Regions from separate parts of the Amedibacillus sp. YH-ame10 genome, predicted to be linked through region 1. Evidence: predicted binding sites of a transcription regulator. Region 1 holds the regulator's gene; each other region holds the start of a gene.
The links. Region 1 encodes Rex, which represses fermentation and respiration genes when NADH is low (regulators of the CRP and FNR family bind a similar motif). Its sites were predicted from a motif close to GTGAANNNNTTCAC; they were not measured.
Positions count from the first base shown of each region.

Region 2: ACWG42_RS14270 (iron-sulfur cluster assembly scaffold protein) is a predicted target of Rex. The motif match lies at 3,774-3,787, and genes of this name have one in related genera.
Region 3: ACWG42_RS05905 (phosphoglycerate kinase) is a predicted target of Rex. The motif match lies at 2,809-2,822, and genes of this name have one in related genera.

Region 1 covers NZ_JBSPFA010000002.1:4,775-10,971, forward strand. Annotated here, with positions in the region: gene tsaD (tRNA (adenosine(37)-N6)-threonylcarbamoyltransferase complex transferase subunit TsaD) at 1-455, shown strand, start outside; gene ACWG42_RS01165 (diguanylate cyclase domain-containing protein) at 609-2,192, shown strand; gene ACWG42_RS01170 (redox-sensing transcriptional repressor Rex) at 2,326-2,955, shown strand; gene asnS (asparagine--tRNA ligase) at 3,207-4,589, shown strand; gene ACWG42_RS01180 (N-acetyltransferase family protein) at 4,633-5,202, shown strand; gene ACWG42_RS01185 (helix-turn-helix domain-containing protein) at 5,224-5,535, opposite strand; gene ACWG42_RS01190 (LicD family protein) at 5,751-6,197, shown strand, end outside.
Region 2 covers NZ_JBSPFA010000048.1:27-6,223, reverse strand. Annotated here, with positions in the region: gene ACWG42_RS14305 (polysaccharide deacetylase family protein) at 1-221, opposite strand, end outside; gene ACWG42_RS14300 (GNAT family N-acetyltransferase) at 344-868, shown strand; gene ACWG42_RS14295 (DUF3788 domain-containing protein) at 897-1,325, shown strand; gene ACWG42_RS14290 (hypothetical protein) at 1,349-1,618, shown strand; gene ACWG42_RS14285 (hypothetical protein) at 1,792-2,172, shown strand; gene ACWG42_RS14280 (histidinol-phosphatase HisJ family protein) at 2,238-3,017, shown strand; gene ACWG42_RS14275 (histidine phosphatase family protein) at 3,014-3,580, shown strand; gene ACWG42_RS14270 (iron-sulfur cluster assembly scaffold protein) at 3,919-4,611, shown strand; gene ACWG42_RS14265 (GGGtGRT protein) at 4,626-5,627, shown strand; gene ACWG42_RS14260 (hypothetical protein) at 5,684-6,016, shown strand.
Region 3 covers NZ_JBSPFA010000010.1:84,767-90,963, reverse strand. Annotated here, with positions in the region: gene ACWG42_RS05915 (PTS transporter subunit EIIC) at 28-576, opposite strand; gene tpiA (triose-phosphate isomerase) at 786-1,529, opposite strand; gene ACWG42_RS05905 (phosphoglycerate kinase) at 1,554-2,732, opposite strand; gene ACWG42_RS05900 (hypothetical protein) at 2,937-3,536, opposite strand; gene ACWG42_RS05895 (hypothetical protein) at 3,552-4,241, opposite strand; gene ACWG42_RS05890 (hypothetical protein) at 4,238-4,942, opposite strand; gene ACWG42_RS05885 (ATP-binding cassette domain-containing protein) at 4,930-5,811, opposite strand; gene ACWG42_RS05880 (GntR family transcriptional regulator) at 5,814-6,179, opposite strand.

The DNA of each region.
Region 1 (6,197 bases):
CGAAAGAAGGTAAGCCAATCTATGCTCTTGCAAAACCAAAGACTGAAAACGAATTAGATTTCTCATTTAGTGGATTAAAGAGTAGTGTTCTACAATTTATCGATCGTTGCAAGCGCAAAGGTGAAACCTTTGAACCCGCTGACTTAGCAGCATCTTATCAAGAAACTGCACTGGATGCATTGTTGTTAAGAGCTCGCAAAGCTCTTGATAGGTATCATCCAACACAAATGGTGTTAGCAGGGGGAGTTGCGGCTAATTCCCGTTTACGTGAAAAAGTAGAACAAGATTTGGCCAAGGAATATCCAGATATCAAGTTTGTAATTCCTCCACTTTCTTGTTGTACAGATAATGCAGCGATGATTGCAGTTGCTGGTTATATTGCTTATCAACATGGTGTTCGTGGTGACTTTGATTGCACTGCAGATCCAAGTCTTGATTTAAAACAGTATGCATAAACTCTCATGATATATGGGGGTTTTTTCGTCTTTTGGATTTGAAGATATGAAAAATACATATTTAATAAAGATTTATCACATAATCGTGTGGTATAATATAAGCACGAAAAACACAAATGAAATATAAATTGGAGATAGGAGGTGTCACAAGTCATGAGCAATTTACTTCAGCATATGAACGAACTCATCAATACCGTGTTAAACGTTCGTTTTACGGATCTAGAAAAAGAGAAGGCTTGTTGTCTAGAGTTGTTAGATCTAAGCAAACAACACTCCTATGGATATGCTACAGCATTTGCTTATACGTATTTAGGCGACTACTATCTTGCTCAAAACGATGCGATGTTAAGTGGACAGTATTTATACGATGCGAAACAACTTTGTTCAAAAACGCTATATCCTGCGCTTTATATGAAGGTCTGTCATTTACTAGGTTTTTATTATCATTTGATCAACGATGAACAAAATGCTCTTCAATTCTATTTGGAATCAATTGCGTTGGCAGAGGAATTAAAAGATGCATACCAAAGATGTAATGCTTGGAATAATATTGCGGATATGTTTCAAGGACATAAACAATATGATGAAGCTGTAAAATATTATGAAAATGCATATCAAGCGATGTTAGAAGGTCAGTTTAAAGATGCTCGTTTATTGACAATCGTTCTGTATAATCTAGCAGAAGTAAGCGGTTATATGGACCAGTTAAATGAAATGGATGCGTATTTAACAATTTGTGAAGATAGTGAAATAGCCCGTATGGGGGATACTAGTTTTCATACGTTTTGTTGTCGTACAGGACGTCTTTTAGAGGCAGCATTTCAAGGGAATAAAGAGAAAACGAAAGAAATTGCTGAAGAAATTATAGAACGAGATTATTATGGAGTAGATGATCGTTATATTATTATTATGTTTTTGCTACATATTACGAGTGCCCTTGTAAAACTTAAAGAAAAAGAATATGCGAAACGCTATTTAGATATATTGGATGAATATGGTACGATGAATGAGATATCTTTCATCAGCCGTCTTGTAGACTTACGTGTTTTTTATGCGGAGTCATTTTCAGATGATGTAGAACTTCAAGAAAGTTATCAATCTTATTATCATACAATGCGCAAGATTTCAGTTATGGAAGATGATGTTCGTGTGAATGGAATGAAGGCTAGAATACATCTTCAAGAGATAATTTTAAAACATGAAACTACGTTGAAAGAAAATAGGCGCTTGGTAGATGAAGTTCATATTGATGATTTAACCAATATTTATAATCGTCGTTATTTCAATCAACTTATGGAAGAAAAAGATGACACGATTCATTCTTTAGGAATTATTATGATGGATATTGATTACTTTAAAGAATATAACGACTCGTATGGACACATTCATGGCGATCTTACATTACGTATGGTCGGAGATACTTTGAATCGTTACAGTCATGATGGTATTATCCCTTGTCGTTATGGTGGAGATGAATTTGCATGTTTCTGTAAGGATCAAAGCAACGAAGAAATCGAGAAGTTCATTCATGCGGTACGAAGTGATTTAGCTGCACAAAATATGGAACATAAGCAATCAAAGTGTAGTCAACAAATTACGTTATCCATTGGCTATGCAAATTGTGATAGACAGACTATAGCTGATACGCATGAAGTTTTAAGATTGGCAGATAAGGCTATGTATCGCTCAAAAGAAAGAGGAAGAAATACTTGGACTCGATATGTAGAAGAAGTATAATTTATTGAAAATGTATATATAATAGGATTGAATTCTTTGCATAAAAAGATATGAAAAATATTACGCTAGTTAAGAAAGATAAAATATTCACAAATGTAAAAAAATGTGGTATACTAGCTTGTGGGTGATTATAATGTCAGAGAAAAATGTACCGCGTGCAACCTTGCAGCGCTACCCTGTATACTTAAAAGCATTACGTAAATTAAAGAGTTCTGGAGTAGAAAGAATCATGTCAAAGGAACTTGCTAGTGTCGTCAATATTGAACCGACCACCATTCGTAGAGATTTTTCTTTTTTAGGAAATCTTGGGAAACAGGGCTATGGTTATGATGTAAATCGATTGATTGAAATCTTTAACCAGCAGTTAGGTATGGACTTTGATGAAAAAATCATACTTGTAGGAGCCGGTAATATGGGGCGTGCCTTAATGAAGTATAATAAATGGGATTATGTTGTAGGTGAAATAGCTTGCGCATTTGATGTGAACCCAGATCGTCAAGGAGTACGTTTCGGTATTCCAGTATACGATATTAAAGATTTAGATGAGTTAGTACCAGAAGGATGCCGAATAGCAATTCTGGCAATATCTGAAAATATTCAACAAACAGTAGATCGATTGATTGCCTGTGGAATTACAGGTTTGGTTGATTTTACGCATGAACATATACAAATTCCAAAAGGGGTTGTATTAAAGAGTGTAGATGTGGTATCATCTATACAAGAGTTGGTATTTGAAACAAACAGCTTGAATACAGAACGATGAAACAGACCGTGATAGGTCAAGTGTAGAAGCGAGCCATGAGGGTGAAAGATGGTACATATAAATCTATCAAGCGAACAGCTGTGGAGTTAAGCCGGAGAAATCATAGTAGACGGCTTCGTAAGGATTACGTTATATCCAAATCAAGATGTCTATCATGTATTTGATAGGAATCAGGATGGCACCGCGTAAAGATACGTTCCTGAATGTTAGGAACGTTTTTTTGTTGTTACAGAACATAGGAGGAAAGAAAAATGTTTGAATTTATGACAATTAGAGAGCTCTATGAAATTGTGATGAGTGGCTCTCATGTAGAACTAGACTCATTAGAATATGTGCAGTTGCAAGGGTGGATTCGTACCAATCGTTGCAGTGGAAAATTAGGGTTTATTGAATTAAATGATGGTACGTATTTCCGCAATGCCCAATTGGTGTATATGCAAGAACTTAAAAACTTTGAAGATGTAGAAAAGTATCCTACAGGGGCAGCAATCAGTATCACTGGTAAAATAAAATTGACACCAGAAGGGAAACAACCTTTTGAAATTATCCTTACGGAAGCTACTTTAGAAGGTGATTGTGATCGTGATTATCCATTACAGAAAAAGCGTCATAGTTTTGAGTACATGCGTGAGATACCACATTTACGTCCTCGTGCAAATAGTTTTTATGCAATCTTCCGTTTACGTTCTGTGTTATCTATGGCAATCCATGAATTCTTCCAAGATCAAGGATTTGTATATGTGCAAACTCCAATCATTACTGGAAATGATGGAGAAGGTGCTGGCGAGATGTTTCGAGCAACTACCATTGATAACCAAAACTATGAAGATGATTTCTTTGGGAAAGAAGCGTTCCTTACCGTTACTGGTCAATTGCATGTAGAAGCGTTTGCGATGGCTTTCCGTGATGTGTATACGTTTGGTCCAGCGTTCCGTGCTGAAAACTCAAATACTTCACGTCATGCGTCAGAGTTTTGGATGATTGAACCAGAAATTGCATTTGCAGATTTAGATGACGATATGAACTTAATCGAAGATATGGTGAAATATTGCATTGACTATGTGTTAGAAAATGCACCAGAGGAAATGAACTTCTTCAATACCATGATTGATAAAGGATGCATCGATCGTATCAAGAGTGTACGCAACAGTGAATTCAAACGTATGCCTTATACAGAAGCAATTGAACTGTTATCAAAAGCAGATGTGAAATTTGAAAATAAAGTAGAGTGGGGAATGGATTTGAACAGTGAACATGAACGTTATATCTGTGAACAGATTGTAAATGGTCCTGTCTTCTTAACGGATTATCCAAAAGATATCAAAGCGTTCTATATGCGTGTAAACGATGATAACAAGACTGTAGCTGCTTGTGATCTACTTGTGCCAGGAGTTGGTGAGTTAGTAGGGGGATCACAGCGTGAAGAACGTTATGATGTATTAGAGAAACGTATGGATGAACTTGGAATGGCGAAAGAAGGATTGCAGTGGTATATGGATCTTCGTCGTTATGGTGGATGTAAACATGCAGGATTTGGACTAGGATTTGATCGTTTGTTAATGTATATGACGGGTATGCAAAACATTCGTGATGTAGAACCATTCCCACGTACACCAAGAAACCTAATATTTTAAGAAAAAGCCATGATGACCTCATGGCTTTCTACTAGGAGAGACTATGAAAAAAATACGATTCGCGACTTCACGCGATATACCAACGATTTGTACAATCTATGAGTATTATGTAAACAACAGTGTTGCTACTTTTGCCTATGAAGCAATGAATGAAAAAGAATGGGAAGAAAAACTTACAATCATACAAAACAAATATCCATTTTTGGTATGTGAACTGGATGGTGAGGTTGTCGCTTATGCATATGCAAGTAGTTTTCGTGAAAGAGAAGCGTATCAATGGGATGTAGAGTTAAGTGTTTATGTGCATCCTAATGTTGTACGTCAACAAATTGGATCATCCTTAATGAAGGTACTTCTAGCATTACTTAAACTACAAAACTATCATATCGCTTATTCTTGTATTACAATTCCTAATGACGCAAGCATTTCCTTACATGAAAAACTTGGCTTTCAAACAATTGGAGTATTTAAAGAATGTGGATATAAGTTTGATCGATGGTTAAGTACTGCTTGGATGGAATATGTGCTTTCTAATTCGCCTCAACCAAGAGATATCCTAACAATAGCACAATGTAATCAGGAAACGATACAACAACTCCTCTCTCAAGTATAAGAAAAAGACTGCGAACAGTCTTTAAGCTTCTAATAACATTTTGATGACATCTAGTATAATTGTTTTTTGTTCTCTTGTTAGCATTTTCCAATTACCAATCAAGAATTGTGTTTCTTTTTCCATATCATCATTGTTGCCTGGTTCGTAAAAGAAATCACTTAATGAAATATCCAATCCTCTGCATAGACCCTCCAGCGTGGGTATAGTAGGAGAATTTCCTTTATGGAAGAGTGAATTGATCGTACTCAATGGAATTCCAGATGCCTGAGATAGTTTGTATTCAGTCATATGGTGCTGGTTCATGAGTTGTCGTAATCTAGCTAAACAGTCCATGTTTGACCCTCCTTAGACGTATTATGTATTACATAGTTAATTTTAATACGTTATTTCATAGCGTGAGTTACGAAAAAGCATATTATAGTACGAATGTGCGATAAAAAAGATGAAAACCCATGGGATATCTAAATAATTTATTAAGGAATTCTTATAAAACAAGAAAACCATTGTTTTAAAGCTTTTTTTCTTCTATAATGATAATGGTGATTTTTATGAAAGAATATATTATCAAGACAAATGAGGACGGAAGTAAGGTTTGTGTACGTGATGTACAACTCGTCTTATTGTCCATGTTAAAAGATATAGATACATTGTGTCAAAAACATAACATTCCCTATTGGTTAACGGGTGGAAGTGCCCTTGGTGCTGTGCGTCATAAAGGCTTTATCCCATGGGATGATGATGCGGATATTGGCATGATGCGTGAAGATTATGAACGTTTCTTAAAGGTTGCACATGAGCTAGGAGATGGCTATGTTTCCCAAAGTTACGCAACGCATAAAAATTATAACGTTGTAGTACCTATGAAAGTACGAAAAAAAGGCACATATTGTGAAGAAGTAAATACTTTATTGAAGAATAAATGCAAAGAGTGCGATGGCTTATTTATTGACATCTTTGTCGTGGATTATGTAAGTGAAAACAAAGTAAAAGATTTC
Region 2 (6,197 bases), on a different contig from region 1:
CCATGTACCTTTATATCGTTCCATTTCAAATTTCTTAAGTCAGACACAAATTGTTTATTTTCATACGTATCATGGATTTCTAATTTAATCGGATTTTCTATAAAGTATACTTTAGGCGCAAAGAAAAATAAGTATGCAATACTGCATAAGGCAATACCTACCATTGTGCATACAATTGGAATTAATATATGAGTTATTTTTCTTTTCCGGTGCTTATTCATACCTTTATTATACATTCTTATTCTTACAAAAGATAAATCTTATAAAAATTTTATACGTAGAAGAGATATTATGGTACAATCAATAGTAAGGATATAACCTTTTCAAGAAGAAGGGATACATCATGGAAATACGACCATTAAATGAAAAAGAATACAAACATAAAGAATATGAATTTATATATGAGACTTCGGGATATTATAATTTAAAGATAAACGATATGTCTTTTCAATTCGTATATAAAGCATTTGAAAAAAATCAAAGAAGAAATTTTAAAGATGAACTACTAGCAGATTGGTTGGAAGCGCCAGTGTTGTATGGCGCATTTGTAGAAGATACCTTAGTAGGGTTTGTTGAGGGAAGTATGGAGGCTTGGAATCAACGATTTCGAATTAGTAACATCCTTGTAACCGAAGGTCATAGAGGGATGAGAATAGGTTCTATTTTGATTGAGCATATACTAGATATCGCAAAGTATCAAAATGCGAGAATGGTGATTTTAGAAACACAGAGCTGTAATGTTCCTGCAATTCATTGTTATCAAAAAAATGGGTTTAAAATCATTGGATTTGATACACATGCTTATTCTAATCAAGATATAGAACGTCATGAAATACGTATAGAAATGGGAATTGAGCTTCACAAGTAAAGGCATGAAAGAAAAGGAGGATATCGATATGTATGAAAGAATGTTAGATAAGGAAAAGAAACCGACCTTAACAGAGATGGAAGATTACTGTGGTAAAAGTGGAGAGTATTTTACACTATTAAATGCATGGCTTGAGAAAGAATATAAAACGATATCAAAACAAGTGTTTCCCTATGGAAAGAGTTATGGTTGGGCAATTGAACATAGAAAGAAAAAGAAATTGATGTGCCATGTCTTTGCGGAAAAGGAAGCCTTTTCTGTAATGATGAGATTAACCAATGAACAATTTGCGTTTATTTATGATAGTTTACAGCCATATTCACAGGATTATATTGATCATAAATATCCTTGTAGCGAGGGTGGATGGATTCATTATCGTGTAACATGTGGTGAACATTTTGAAGATATAAAAAAATTGTTGGCTTTAAAATTTGAGGATGAAATGAAATCATCATAACTATATAGAGATGAGGATGAGGTATGTGTACGCACTGTGATAGCATAAATTTGAAGAAGCGTTTTTATAATCCAAGTGCTTATGAGAATACGCTAAAGGAAATACAAGAACTTATAAATACAGGTGATTTTATCTTGATAGATGCGACTTGCGCTATAGAAGATGTACGCAATAAGGAAGGTGAATGGCTATCTGATATAATATGTCATACGATTGCATGTAAACAGTGTGGACAACGGTTTGTGTGTAGTATAGATACTTATCATGGACAAGGTAGTTTTAGACTTGAATGAAGAATTTTGCGCTTTTTTGATATTGTCAATTTGATATAAGTGCGATATAGTTAAAAGCGATAGATATCATCATACAATGCAATGTAGATACATACGACTAGGGAAGATATTTGAATGAGGTACTACGGATTTGCATATGCTATGATAAAGAAAAACTTTTTATGGAGGAAATCATGAATATTAAAAATGATGATGTTTTATGTTGTCTGCGTTCCTTTGGGTTTTCTTGTGAAGAAAAGACAATGGAAGGTTTTTTGCGTTACCAAAAGAGAATTGGAGATTTGTTAGTAACTGTAGCAAATGGCCAATTTGAAAACAAAATTCGTATTAGTATGTTACAAGATGGGGAAGGTAGAATCAGAACGTCTTATAAAGATATTATGGTTTTTATGGATATGTTAAAAGATATGATGATTGCGGGATTGATTGAAGAGGGGGCTGTAGTAAGCACAATGAACCCTTATATTGAAGGCTCTATAGTAGAAGATTTTGAGGATATGGATAATCCACTTTTAGGGTTGCCTCGTAAACCAGAAGGATTTATGGCACAGTAATGGTTGTTTTGTTTGCAATCTCTTTTGTTGTTAGCGTATAATGTAAAAACAAAAGAGGTGATTGTATGATAGATGGACATATGCATTTAGAGAATGGGCCATTGCATGTAGATTATGTTATGGAATTTGTGAATGCTGGAGTAAAAGCAGGTATGGATACGATTCATATCCTTGACCATACGCATCGTTTTATCGAATTCCAACCACTGTATACAAGATTAAAAGAAGCATCCCATTATCAAAAAGAATGGTTTGAGAAGAAAACATTAGAACCACTACAAACCTATTTCGATTTGATTGAAGAAGTAAAACAAATGGATTTACCAATCGAAGTGAAATTTGGTTTAGAAGTATGCTATGCTCCGGAGGATAAAGAATTTTTGCGTGAAATATTAAACGCATATCCATATGATTTTTTGATTGGAAGTATTCATTCTATCGATGGGTTACTCTATGATATGAATTCTTTTTCCCGGGAAATCTTATGGGATAAATATGATACAAATGCGATATACAAACGATATTATGAAATTATGGAAGATATGATTTGTAGTGATTTATTTACACAAATTGGACATCCTGATCAATTGAAGTTGTTTCATTATGATCCTACGTATGATTTAAAACCAACGTATGAGCGATTAGCACAAGCAGCAAAAGAACATGATGTGTATATGGAATGCAACACAGGAATTTATTATCGTTATAACCATGAAGATATGGGAACGAATAAAGAGTTCATGGATATTTTGAAAAAACAAGGAGTAAAGATCATGACAGCGAGTGATGCACATCAAAGCAAACACGTTGGAATGTATATTAAGGAAGTAAGTGAGACATTATGAGTATATATTTTGTAAGACATGGACAGACCGATTGGAACTTGCATGGAAAGATGCAAGGACATACGGATATAGAATTAAATGATACAGGAAGACAACAAGCGTTGATTGCTAAGGAAAAACTTGCGGATGTTCAGATGGATTTCATTTATGCTTCTCCCTTATCTAGGGCGAAAGAAACAGCATCCATTATCAATGAGAACTGGGATATTCCTATCGTTGTGGATGAACGTTTATGCGAGCGAAGTTTTGGCGAGTATGAAGGACATTCCAGTGATGGATTAGATTATAGTAAGCTTTGGAAACTTTGTGAAGAACCGCCATTTCCTGGGGCAGAAAATAGTATTGCTTTTTATCAACGTGTGGAAGCATTCCTTGATACGATTATCGAGCAAGCACAAGAAAAAAATATCCTGATAGTAGCACATGGTGGAGTTAGTATTCCTTATTATTGTTACTTTCATGGCTATGAGTTTGAGAACCTAAATGAAGTTTTGTTAGGGAATTGTGAAGTAAGTCGTATGGATGGTAAAAAGTATAGTTGTAAACAAGAAGCGAGTGTTTAATTGTAGCGATAGGTGGATTCCCACCTTTTCTTTTTGTTTGAATAGGGAGGTTTGCGAATTATTATGTTTTCATATCGTAACATCTATCCTTATAAAATCCTTTATATTCTTCGTTTTTGTAGGGATAAACACGCTCTTTTCATTGACATACTATACGAAAAGAATTAAAATAATAGGGCAGGATACTTTTTTTGTGAAATATTTTACAAATAAGAAAATTCTATGTATTCTTGCAGTATGTTATAAAAATTAACATCGCGAAGCAATCGCAAAAAAGCTTTCCAAGAAGAAAGCGAACAGTAAATCTATCATGGATTTTACGGGAAAGGAGAAATGACATGATTTATTCAAAAGAAGTCGAAAACATGTGCACTGTAAAATGTGGTGCAAGCCATGGTTGTGCGCCTATTCCTGAAGAAGGAAAATGGGTACATTCAAGAGAAATCAAAGATATCTCTGGTTTGACACACGGTATTGGATGGTGTGCTCCACAGCAGGGTGCCTGCAAACTTACATTAAACGTTAAAGAGGGGATTATCGAGGAAGCATTGATTGAAACAATCGGATGTTCTGGTATGACTCACTCTGCAGCAATGGCTAGTGAAGCAATTGTTGGAAAAACATTACTAGAGGCAGTAAACACTGACCTTGTATGTGATGCTATTAACACTGCAATGCGTGAATTGTTCTTACAGATCATTTATGGTCGTACACAATCTGCATTCTCTGAAAATGGTCTTCCAGTAGGTGCTGGTCTTGAAGACTTAGGTAAGGGAACTCGTTCTCAAGTAGGTACTATTTACTCAACAAAAGTAAAAGGTCCTCGTTACCTTGATTTAGCAGAAGGTTATATCTTAAGCATGGGTCTTGATGCAAACGATGAAATCATCGGTTACCAATATGTAAATATGGGTGTATTCATGGACGCTGTTAAAAAAGGTACAAATGCTGAAGACGCTTTAAACAACGCAAAGAAAACGTATGGTCGCTATGCAGATGCTGTTAAATACATCGACCCACGTCACGAATAGGAGGAGGAAAAATCATGGCATTATTTGAAGGATACGAAAGACGTATAGATAAAATCAATGAAGTTTTAAAGGCACATGGCATTTCTTCCATTGAAGAAGCAAAAAAACTATGTGATGACAAAGGTGTAGATGTTTATAACCTTGTAAAAGAAATTCAGCCAATCTGTTTTGAAAACGCTAGCTGGGCTTATATCTTAGGTGCTGCTATCGCTATCAAAAAAGGTGACAAAACTGCTTACGAAGTAGCAAAATCTTTAGGAGAAGGTTTACAGGCATTCTGTATTCCTGGTTCTGTTGCTGACGATCGTAAAGTTGGTATTGGTCATGGTAACTTAGCTGCTATGTTACTTGACAATGATACAAAATGTTTCGCATTCTTAGCAGGTCACGAAAGTTTCGCTGCTGCTGAAGGTGCTATTGGTATCGCTCGTAACGCTAACAAGGCTCGTAAAGAACCATTACGCGTTATCTTGAACGGTTTGGGAAAAGATGCTGCAAAGATCATTTCTCGTATCAATGGTTTCACTTATGTAGAAACTAAATTTGATTATTTCACAGGTGAACTTCATGAAGTAAACAGAACTTCTTACTCTACTGGAGAAAGAGCTGCTGTTAACTGTTATGGAGCTGATGATGTACGTGAAGGTGTTGCAGTTATGCATCACGAAGGTGTAGATGTTTCTATTACTGGTAACTCTACAAACCCTACACGTTTCCAACATCCAGTTGCAGGTACATACAAAAAAGAATGTATCGAACAAGGGAAAAAATATTTCTCTGTAGCAAGTGGTGGTGGTACAGGACGTACACTTCACCCAGATAACATGGCTGCTGGTCCTGCTTCTTATGGTATGACAGATACTATGGGACGTATGCACTCTGATGCTCAGTTTGCTGGTTCTTCATCTGTTCCTGCTCACGTAGAAATGATGGGATTAATCGGTATGGGTAACAACCCAATGGTTGGTGCTAGTGTTGCTGTTGCTGTTGCGATTGCAGAAGCGATGAATAAATAAGAAATTATATTCTATAGAAGGTTATGCGTACATATGCATGCCTTCTTTTTTATGTTATGATTGTGAAAAAGGAGATGGGGTTAGTGGATATGCTGTTGGAGTTTGTGTTTGAATTACTACTAGAAGGGGTAGTCTTTGCTACAAAAGATAAAAAGGTACCGTTATGGATTAGGATGATTATTGGGTTTTTACTTGTTGCTTTGTTTGCTGGTGTGATTGCGATGATTCTTGTATTAGGTGTGTTTGTTACGCATAAGGCTTATATGAATAAAGAGTCTATATTTGGTGGATTATTGATTGTTGCCTTGGGTGTTGTTTTAATAATCATGAACGTATATAGAATTTATAAATATTATAATGAACACTACAAAAAATCGGAAGTTCTTTAAAAATGTATGAATATTTATAGAAATCGAAACAAAAATGAAAAAAATTTGGTAATATTTAGTAATTTTTTCAAAAATATGATATATTCCCATCTTTGACAGCTAGAAGACAAAAAAACCTCAAATAACGCCTTGTTTAAAGGATGTTTTGAGGTTTTCTGTTATGCAGCGATATATAGTAATA
Region 3 (6,197 bases), on a different contig from region 1:
CGTTTTAAGTTAGTGTCTTTAGCCACGTTAAGAGAGCGCACAGTTACCATATAATGCATAACCACCAGTAGGGAATAATTCTTTTAAAGGTTCTGTAGAGTTCGCAAATTCATTTACATTCGCTAACCAGTGTGTCCAGTTTCCATCAGGAATTACTGCAGGCCCTAAATCAAATGGTACCCATAAGAAATGATGAAGACCTGTCGGCATTGTTAACTTTTCAATAAATGTAAACAAGAATACGCCAGCTCCCCAAAATGTAAGCATAGCTTGAATAAAATAATTAAATGTAATATAAATCACAAAGGACTCCATCGCAGCCCTTCCACCTTGCTTATTAGCTAAACCAAGTGGTAATGAAATTGCATATAGCAATGGCAACTGATTGAAGATTGCATATCCTCCATCATATAGCATTGACCAGAACTGATACCATATTGTCGTACTTTCCGCAATACTTCCCATAATATTAACATTCATGAAAATAGAAGATAGACCAATGATAATCCCTGCGAAAGGCATTAACATAACTGGTGCCATCATGGCTCCCCCAAAACGTTGTAATTTTTGAACCATTTTATTTCCTCCTCTTTATTTTTTGATGCTGTGTTATAAGCGCTTTCAACACCTGCTATTTTTATACCATATACGTATATAAAAGAATAGCATTTACATGATTTATGGTATATATGCTCTAACAACGTAACTTTTTCTTTTTTGCGGTAAAAATTCCAAATGCATAGAAACAAAAAAAAGAAGCGAATTTCTTTCGCCTCTTCGTTACATTATTTTGTTTTGTTGATGATATCTGTAAAGCTATCAGCTTTTAAGCTAGCTCCACCGATTAATGCACCATCGATGTCTGGACATGCCATGTATTCAACGATGTTTTCTGGTTTAACAGATCCACCATATTGTACACGAACGCTGTTAGCAGCTTCATCACCATACATAACTTTAACTTGGTCACGTACGATTGCACAACATTTTTGAGCATCTTCTTTTGTAGCTGATTTACCAGTACCGATTGCCCAGATTGGTTCATAAGCAATTACCATGTTTGCCACACATTTAGGGCAAAGGTCAGCTAAGCTTCCTGTTAACTGTGTACGGATAACTTTTTCAGTTTCTCCAGCATCGTATTGAGCTTCTGTTTCACCAATACAAAGGATTGGAGTAATATCTGCATCAATTAAGCGTTTTGCTTTTTTGTTTACTGTTTCATCAGTATCCCCGAACATTTCACGACGTTCAGAGTGTCCAATGATACAATATTTTAAACCGATTTCTTGAAGCATTGGTACACTTACTTCACCAGTAAATGCTCCATTGTCTTCGAAGTGGCAGTTTTCAGATGCGATTACTAAGTTTTTAGCGTTTTTAATAGATTCGTTTAATGCTAAGAAAGATGTTCCTACACCGAATGTAGCATTGTCGTGGCAAATAGGATCTACTGCTTTGATAAATTCAACTGCTTCAGCAATTGTTTTATTCATTTTCCAGTTTCCTATGATAATTGGTTTTCTCATGATTTTTCTCCTGTTTTCTATTTTTTATTTGTCTGCGATTACTGCGATACCAGGTAATTCTTTACCTTCCATATATTCTAGAGAAGCCCCTCCACCTGTAGAGATGTGAGAGAATTTTTCTGCGAATCCTAATTGGATAGCTGCAGCAGCAGAGTCTCCACCACCGATTACTGTAGTAGCACCAGGTAACTGTGAGATTGCTGTACAAACTTCTAATGTACCAGTTGCGAAAGGTTTCATTTCGAATACACCCATAGGTCCATTCCATACAACTGTTTTTGCTCCAGCAAGAGCATCTTTATATAATTCGATAGATTTAGGTCCAATGTCTAATCCCATGTAATCAGCAGGAATGCTTTCATTGTCTGCAATTACAGTATTTGCATCTTCAGCAAATGCATCAGCACAAATGTGATCCACTGGTAAAATCAATTTTCCGTTTGCTTTTTCTAAGTATTCTTTTGCAAGTTCAACCTTGTCTTCTTCAACAAGAGACTTTCCAACGCTAAGACCTTGTGCTTTTAAGAATGTATAAGCCATTCCTCCACCGATCAATACTTTATCAGCTTTTTTCAACAAGTTGTCTACAACAGCGATTTTATCAGAAACTTTTGCTCCACCGATGATTGCCACAAATGGACGAACAGGTGTATCAACAGCAGCTCCTAACATTTTAACTTCTTTTTCCACTAAGAAACCTAATGCATTAGGTAAAATAGAAGGAATTCCTGCAGTAGAAGCATGTGCACGGTGTACACTTCCGAAAGCGTCTTCTACGAACATATCTCCAAGAATAGCCCAGTATTTAGCAAGTTCAGCATCATTTTTGCTTTCTCCAGCTTCATAACGAGTGTTCTGCATAACAACGATTTCTCCATCGTTTAATGCAGCTACAGCATCTTCTAATTCTTTTCCACGAGTAACAGAAACGAATGTTACCTTAGTATCTACTAATTCGCTTAAACGATCAGCTACACAGTGCAAATCATTTTTCGCTTTGTCTTCTTCAGTTTTAACTTTTCCTAAGTGAGACATCAAAATGACTTTCGCATTATTTTCTACTAAGTATTTGATTGTAGGTAATGCTTGAATGATACGGTTGTCATTAGTGATTTTCCCATCTTTTCTAGGAACGTTGAAGTCACAGCGTACGATAACACGTTTTCCTGCAACATCTAAATCTTTTACAGTTCTTTTTGCCATTATAAAATCCTCCTTATGCTAGCGCATTTATTATACCACTATCTGCCTTTTTCTGTAAAAGGATTTTTGTGATTTTGCGAAAATAATCACAATTTCTTTACAAAAGTTGAAAATGACAGCAAATCCGGCATATTTCCACCATAAAATGCGCGTTTAGAAACGTTCGTATCTCATACAAATTATACAAAAAAAAGAAAAGTGCATTTACACTTTTCCAAACTTATCCTTATGACCTACAGCGCACAAACTTTCTTTAAACTGTTCAAAATCTTCCTTTTTTAATCTTTGACTTATTGTCTTTTTTCCCCTCACATATACCGTCACTCTATTTTTTACACTACAATCACACTCAATCTCACGAAGTTCACTATAAGGTATCCAACATTTTCTGAAATAAAGTTGGTTATCTTCTACGATAATCATTACATAATCATGATAAATAAGTGAGGTATTAGAAAGTAGAATGATAAGAATCAAATCCATAATGTCATATGTTCTTTCAGCGATCGTATTAATTACATATAGTAAACCAAGAATGGACATACATAATGCAATCGTTTCAAGCTTTATTGGTGGTTTTTTGAGTATGTTTCCCTTACTAACACGACATGCGCGCATATCTCGACAAAGAGCCTTCAATAAGAAACCATTAAATACTATATAAATACCAAGAATCAACAATTCAAGCCAGTTAGACAAAGGTTTCCATGAGACTAAAAGGATAAACGCTATTAACAAAAGAATTATAAATATCCCTCTTAGTACAAATAATGTTTGATACGTTTTCATCGTAAATTGCTTCATATCATGACCTCCTTCTTAATGTAATCTTTTGAATCGCATTTTTTCATTTAATTCATGTCTTGTTCGATAACAGTACTTTCCATATATAGAGAAGATTGGTAGAACTACAAACATAATGGGAATCAAAAGAAATAAACTCGTTGGTTGATAGAAAGATAGAAAATCTAGTGGTAGTTCTCCACGAACAATACATGCAATAAATATACAAATATAAATTCCTGTTAGAATACATCCAAGCACCTTTTTCGCGCTTATTTGCGCAAAAACTACTAGGATTCCATATAATCCTGTTAATGTACTCGCCCAAATACACAATACTATGATTCGTGAATCCATTGGCACGAAGAGTGCAAAAATCCCAAACAATACAAGTTGTATCGTTATATAAATGGCAGAAGTCACACCTACATAGGCAATCACACCTTTTTTATAGATGTTGTATTGTTTGGGAAATTGATGCATGAGCAAAGAAAGACTCGTTCTCTTACGATCACTAAAGACTCGGAAGTCATTAATTAAAACTAGGAATAAAAAGTAACAACAATATGCAAATCCTAATAAAGAGAGTGTAGCTCCATCCTTATTAGAAGAGGTCACACTCAAAAGCATTACACCCATCGCCATTCCAAAAAGACAGCACAGATACGTAACTCGTCGTTCTGAAAAAGGACATAACATATAATATAGTTTTATTGTATTTTTCAATTTAACCACCTACTTTTCATGAGTTTAAGTATTCTTTTTACACACCAAATTGTAATGATGAGGCAAAGCACTAAGAAACATAGAGCATATAAAATGATTTCTATTGTAAGCACGTTTCCATCCCCTGCTATATAATCATACATAAAAGTTATAGAGAAGAATGCTACATATACTACACCTGAAAATGTAGTGGTTTTTTCTTTTTTTAAATTCATGTATACCCATGCAGCACTAAATGGAAGCATAGATCCATACACATAGGCAGTAGAAAATGAAATTCTAGAATATCCTAATATAATCATTAAGGTAGCTGCCCCAAAAAGCAAGATTGTTGTAATGACAAATGTTATAACCAGATTCCATTGAAATTTTTGAAAACTATTCGGTAACATCTTATAAAGTATGATTTCTTTTTCATTCTTTGTAACGAAAGATGATAAATGACTTTGTGTATAAAATAATACTGCCACATATACAATGATTGGAAAAATTATTCGAGGGAACATTTCATATATTATATAGTACAAGATACTATCGCTATTTCCATTTGTTAGACGAATAAGATTTTGCGCTTGATTACTCAACAGATAATACGCAACGAGGTACGTGCATGTAAATTCAATCATAAATTCTACTTTTAAAAGTTTGGGGATAGAGGTAATGTGATAAAGCTTATATGCTTCTTTTATTATTGAGAACATAAAGGTTCCTTCTTTAATAAGAAGATCGATAGTTCACGTAAATCAGGTTTCATGATGGTAATATCCATCTCTTTTGATAAACCTTGTGCTTCTTCTTTATACATAAGCCCTTCCACATATTCCCCATGTTCGCGCATGTGAAGATATCTCTTTTTCAGTGTATCTTGATCCTTCTTATTCCCTTGTACGATGACATAGCGACCACATACATCATCAATTAGTCCTTGTTCAAGGATGCATCCATCTTTCATAAACACAACATAATCCGCAACATTATTCACTTGTTCAATGTTATGGGTTGAATAAATAATGGTATGTTCTTCATCCATTAGATACGCTCTCATCTTCTCTTGTAATAAGTCTTGCATAACTGGGTCTAAGTTTGCGGCTGGCTCATCCAACAACAAATATTTCCCTTTTCTCGCCAACATTGCACACAACATCAATTTCATTTGATTCCCTGTTGACATTTCTTTAATTTTCTTTGATTGTAGTTTGTTTTCTTGAATTAGTTCAAACTCATTACAAAGTTTTATAAACTTTGACTCATCGAATGCATGAAACCCCAATTTCATAAGTTCACATACTTTTTTAATATCCATAAAGCTTGGAAAACAACAAGAATCAGGTACATAAACCATCGATTCCTTAAAGCTATCATCATCTTCTTCTACCATGGCACCATCATGAAATACTTCCCCATCACATGTGATGAGTTGGCTCATAATCTTCAGAAGCGTTGTTTTTCCTGCTCCGTTGTTTCCAATAAATACAGTTGCTAAACCTTTTGGAATAGATAAAGATAATTCGTTGATTGAGAATTCTTTATACTTCTTTGTTACATTTTTTAGTTCAATTGCGCTTTGCATATCTATACCTCCATTAGTGTTTTCAAGATTATAATCACTTCTTCATCGCTTACGTTTGCTATTTTTGCCGCATCAAGCGCTTTTTGTAAATTCTCCTCTACAATGCGAATATGTTGTTCACGTATCATTTCTTCGTCTTGTTCATTCACATAGTAGCCTTTTCCTGCTTTCGAACTAATCAACCCTTCTTGTGTCAATTGTTCATATGCTTTTAAGGTAGTTACGACACTCAATTTCAAATCGGCCGCAAGGGATCGAACACTAGGAAGATAATCTCCACTCTTAAGTTCACCACTTAAAATTTGTGCTTTAAATGCTTCCGCGATTTGTTGATACAGTGCTACGTCTGATTTCTGATTTATTTGCATGAACTCACCTCGGTCTCT